Regions from separate parts of the Oceanobacillus sp. FSL K6-0251 genome, predicted to be linked through region 2. Evidence: predicted binding sites of a transcription regulator. Region 2 holds the regulator's gene; the other holds the start of a gene.
What was found. The regulator CtsR, encoded in region 2, represses protease genes until heat stress. The targets are predictions, from matches to a motif close to ATGGTCAATAAAGGTCAAACA.

Region 1: a site for CtsR is predicted at 1,277-1,297, ahead of MKY45_RS09200 (ATP-dependent Clp protease ATP-binding subunit). Genes of this name have one in related genera too.

The regions. Positions count from the first base shown of each region.
Region 1 covers NZ_JBBORS010000001.1:1,806,893-1,809,368, forward strand. Annotated here, with positions in the region: gene MKY45_RS09190 (Na+/H+ antiporter family protein) at 1-139, shown strand, start outside; gene pdaA (delta-lactam-biosynthetic de-N-acetylase) at 200-982, shown strand; gene MKY45_RS09200 (ATP-dependent Clp protease ATP-binding subunit) at 1,382-2,476, shown strand, end outside.
Region 2 covers NZ_JBBORS010000001.1:116,663-119,138, reverse strand. Annotated here, with positions in the region: gene MKY45_RS00605 (protein arginine kinase) at 1-808, opposite strand, end outside; gene MKY45_RS00600 (UvrB/UvrC motif-containing protein) at 805-1,365, opposite strand; gene MKY45_RS00595 (CtsR family transcriptional regulator) at 1,390-1,857, opposite strand; gene MKY45_RS00590 (MgtC/SapB family protein) at 2,040-2,476, opposite strand, start outside.

The sequences.
Region 1 (2,476 bases), 1.7 Mb from region 2:
AGACAGTACGCTTGGACCAACTTCCGGACTCAATGCGGACGGAAAACATGACCATATTTGGGATACATGCGTGCCAACCTTCATCCATTATAATATTCCCTTATTTATTTTCGGATGGATTGCTGCAATGGTTCTTTAAAAAGTGAATAAAATGAAGTTATAAAGGAAAAGGTAAGAGAAAAAAGTAGGTGAACTTGAAATGAAAAGAACAATCACTTTGCTGCTTTCACTTGCCTTTTTCTTATGCGTATTTCCAATGAATACCGGTTGCGCATACGGATGGGGATATCAAAAGAACTCCAATCATACACCGCCTCAAATTGGCTCTTATCAGGAGGTATTGGATAAATACAATGCTTTTTATGTGGACGATTCCGGTGATAAAAACCTTTATCTGACATTTGATAATGGCTATGAGCAAGGGTTTACGCCGGAAATATTAGATGTATTAAAGCAGGAAGAGGTTCCTGCCGCTTTTTTTGTGACAGGGCATTATGTAGAGAGTGAGCCTGAACTGGTCAAAAGGATGGTCGATGAAGGACATATTATTGGCAACCATTCCTATCACCATCCGGACTTTACCGTGATGGATAAGGAAGCCATTAACAAAGAACTGCAGGATTTAGAGCAGGCCGTTGCAGAGGTCAGTGATCAGGATGAATTAATTTATGTCAGGCCGCCCCGGGGAACCTTTAGTACAGATACATTAAAATGGTCAACAGAGCTAGGGCTTGTCCATGTATTTTGGTCATTAGCCTTTAAAGATTGGGAAACCAACTCACAAAAAGGTGCAGATTATGCTTACGATGAAATTATGAAGCAGATACATCCAGGAGCCATTATCTTACTTCACGCAGTTTCCAGTGATAATGCAACCGCTTTGGAAAAAGTCATTCAGGATTTAAAGAAAGAAGGGTACCAATTTAAAAGTTTAGACGATTTATGGCTAAGCAAGCAATTGCCAAAACAGTTTCCTTATTAAGTTGAACTGTCCTTATATAGAAGAAACGGATGAAAGTCAGAAGAAACAATTCTGATAAACCGTTACGCTTCTAAAAGGACAGTTTTTTTGATATACTTCAAAAACAAATCATCCTTATGGAAAAGAAAAAGTCTTCTTTTTATAAGAAATTTGTGTGTGTTGACCTCTTTGGCCAAAAATCAGACGAATATATAAGCTGTTAAATCTCTTGCGGGCTAACGGGTTAGCCTATATGTAAACTAGCATAAAAGATAAAGGTCAAAAAAAAGTAAAAAAATTTGACTAAAACACTTGAAAGTCAAAGAAGGTCAGAGTATAATGTAAATATAGTCAAAGATAGTCAAAGTCAAAACAACGAATAAATAGGCTATCTGACTAAGTTATAAGGAGGAATGAGAAATGAAATGTCAAAACTGTGGACAAAATGAGGCAACGATTAATGCACAAATGCAAATGAATGGACAGCGTATGGAAGTGCATCTTTGCCATGAATGTTTACAAGAAATACAAGGAAATATGATGAACAGCGACTTTTTCTCTAATTCTCCATTTGGCAATATGGATCAATCATTTGCCAACAACTTTTTCCAAGGAAATCAGCAAAGTGGTGCAAACGCACGCACGAGAACACAACAAAAATCAAACAATGGAAATGGCTTGATTGATCAGTTAGCAAAAAATATTACTGATCAAGCACGAGCAGGAAAGATTGATCCTGTCATTGGCAGAGATAAAGAAATTAAACGAGTTATCGAAACATTAAATAGAAGAAATAAAAACAATCCGGTATTAATCGGTGAACCAGGTGTTGGTAAAACAGCGATAGCAGAGGGACTGGCTGTAAATATTGTAGAAGGAAATGTTCCTGCTAAATTAATGAACAAGGAAATCTACTTGCTGGATGTCGCTTCTTTAGTCGCAAACACTGGTATCCGCGGTCAATTTGAAGAGCGGATGAATAAATTGATTGCTGAGCTGCAAGAGCGTAACGACGTGATTGTATTTATCGATGAAATCCATTTGCTTGTTGGAGCAGGTACTGCAGAAAGCTCACAAATGGATGCAGGCAATATCTTGAAGCCAGCTCTTGCACGCGGTGACCTGCAAGTAATTGGCGCAACAACATTGAAAGAATATCGCCAGATTGAAAAGGATGCGGCGCTGGAAAGACGTCTGCAGCCGATTATCGTAAAAGAACCATCCTTAGAGGATGCAGTGAAAATATTAAAAGGTATCAAGGACCGTTATGAAAAATTCCATGAAGTCCGCTATTCTGATGAAGTCGTTGAAGCATTTGTCGGTTTATCCAACCGGTATATCCAAGACCGCTTCCTGCCGGATAAAGCAATTGACTTAATGGATGAGGTCGGTTCCAGATTAAATCTTGCTAACGCTCAGAAAGATTCTGATTCCTTGCAAGAGCGCTTAGATGAAGTAGTGAAACAAAAACAGGAAGCAGCCGAAAAAGAAGAATATGAGCGTGCTGCAAATCTC
Region 2 (2,476 bases):
GATCCTCCAAGCTAATCTCAGATTGCTCGTAAATATACTGCCGCGCCATCCGTTCGTGCTCCACAAGCTGATTAACAATACTCTCCAGGTCTTCCACAATATCCTCTTCGGACTTGCCCAGTGTAATCTGATTCGATATTTGAAAAATATTCCCTCTTGCCTCACTGCCTTCACCATATATCCCTCTGACAACCAGTCCCAATTGATTAATTGCAGGAATAAGCCGGTTGATTTGCTTTGTCAGTACAAGCGCAGGCAAATGCATCATAATCGAAGCCCGCATGCCTGTTCCAATATTGGTAGGGCAGCTGGTCAGATAACCTTTTGTTTCATCAAATGCATAGTCGGCTTCTTCCTCCAGCCAATCATCTAAGTAGTACGCTTCCTCTAAAGCTTTTTTCAGCTGAAGTCCAGGATAATACACCTGAATACGCAAATGATCCTCTTCATTTACCATAATGGAGGTCTGCTCCTGTTCGGATAATAACACTGCAGCATAATCACTATGTTTGATTAAATGTGGACTTATTAAGTGTTTTTCCACCAGAACAAGTTTTTCAATCATATTTAATTGCTTCATTGGTATAAAAGTTAGTGAATCCTGCTCCGTATCCTCTTCCTTTATATAATTTTTCTTTATAAATTGCAGTACCTCTTCCAACGCTTCCTTATTACCGGATGTCGGGTACAATTTATCCGCAAAGTTGCGGGCCAGACGGACACGGCTGCTCATTACAATGTCTTTATCCGGACCGTCCTCCAGCATCCACGGGCTAATCGCTTCATTGATAAATGATTCTAATGTCACGTGTTATCACCCGCTTCCTTATCTTGATGATTCGCTTTTTCCAGCTCTCTGATTTTATCGCGCAGAACTGCTGCTTTTTCAAATTCTTCATCTTCAATCAGCTGTTTTAATTCCTCTTTGTGGGAGGATATTAATTGCTTTTGCTGAATATACTTCCCGGCACGCTTTGGAATCCTGCCAGTATGTTTGGTATTCCCAGCATGCACACGCCGTAAAATAGGCTCTACCTTGGAGTCAAAGGACGCATAACAATTTGCACATCCAAATTTCCCTGCTTTTTTAAATTCACTAAAAGTTCTCCCGCAAGAAGAACATTTCAGCTCCTGCGGCTGTTTAGGCTGATTGGAATTTGCTGTCCCTGCAGCGTTCAAAGGTATTCCATCTTTTTGAAAAAGCCCAGATAAAAGGTCATTTAATGAGAATCCTTCCTCCGGATAGGTCAAATAACCTTTTTTCTTTGCACATACTTCACAAAGGCTCACTTTCGTCTCCTGACCGTTTATAATGTGCTTAAAATGCAGGGTAGCCTTTCTTTCATGGCATTCTTGGCATTCCATACGATTCCTCCCCCCTTCAGGTAATTAATCGTTCAGATACTTGAGTGCAGTTAATGCAGATTTAAGAATACGTGCACGCAATTCATCTCTTAGCGGCAATTGAAAAGCTAACGTTGTTCGATCAATACTTGCCAATATCAGCTTTGCTTCACGTGCTGTAATCAGCTCCTCCTCTAAAAGCCGATCTAAAATATCTATAGCAGCACGCTGCGGAATCGAATCACCGATTAAATAAATAATCTCATCAATCAATTCCGATTTATCCTGATGCCGTATGCGCATAATACGAATATAGCCGCCACCGCCGCGTTTACTTTCTACGATATACCCTTTCTCAATGGTAAAACGCGTATTAATAACATAATTTATTTGAGAAGGTACACATTGAAACTGATCTGCAATTTCACTCCTTTTAATCTCAATCGCTTGTTGTTCTTCTGACTGTAATACTTTTTTCAAATATTGTTCAATGATATCTGAAATGTTACTCATCCTTCGCACCTCAAATCAAATAATTTATTTGATAAATTATTCCTTTTGACTTTGACTAACTTTGACTATGGTTTTATTATAATAAGAAATTGCCACAGTTGCAAATGGATGATATTTCTATTTTGGACAAACAGGCCAAAAAACAAAACATAATTATAAAAATCTATGAAAATATTTATGTTTTAATTTCGCTTTGTTATATTAACCACTCCCGGAAGCTTCGATATTTCATCAAATAAATAAATTAACTTATTATCCTTTTTCATATTTGTCCATATATGAATTCTGCGCCTGTTACCTTCTAACAGCTTTATCTCAACCTGCTTTATCGTAAAACCGTTCTTTTCCACTGATTTTACAGCTTCATGTATTTCAAATTCCTCTGAAGCAATCAATTCAATAAAATTACTGGTTGTAAACCGAGGGAAAAAATGCTCCATCCGGTTAAAAAATATTAAACTGATAAGGATAATAAGTGTCGTTACAATAGCAACACTATACATGCCGGCTCCAATCACTAATCCTATTCCTGCTACAGCCCATATAGAAGCAGCTGTTGTTAATCCTTTGATGGTTCCTCCATATACAATAATGGTACCAGCCCCAAGAAAACCGATAC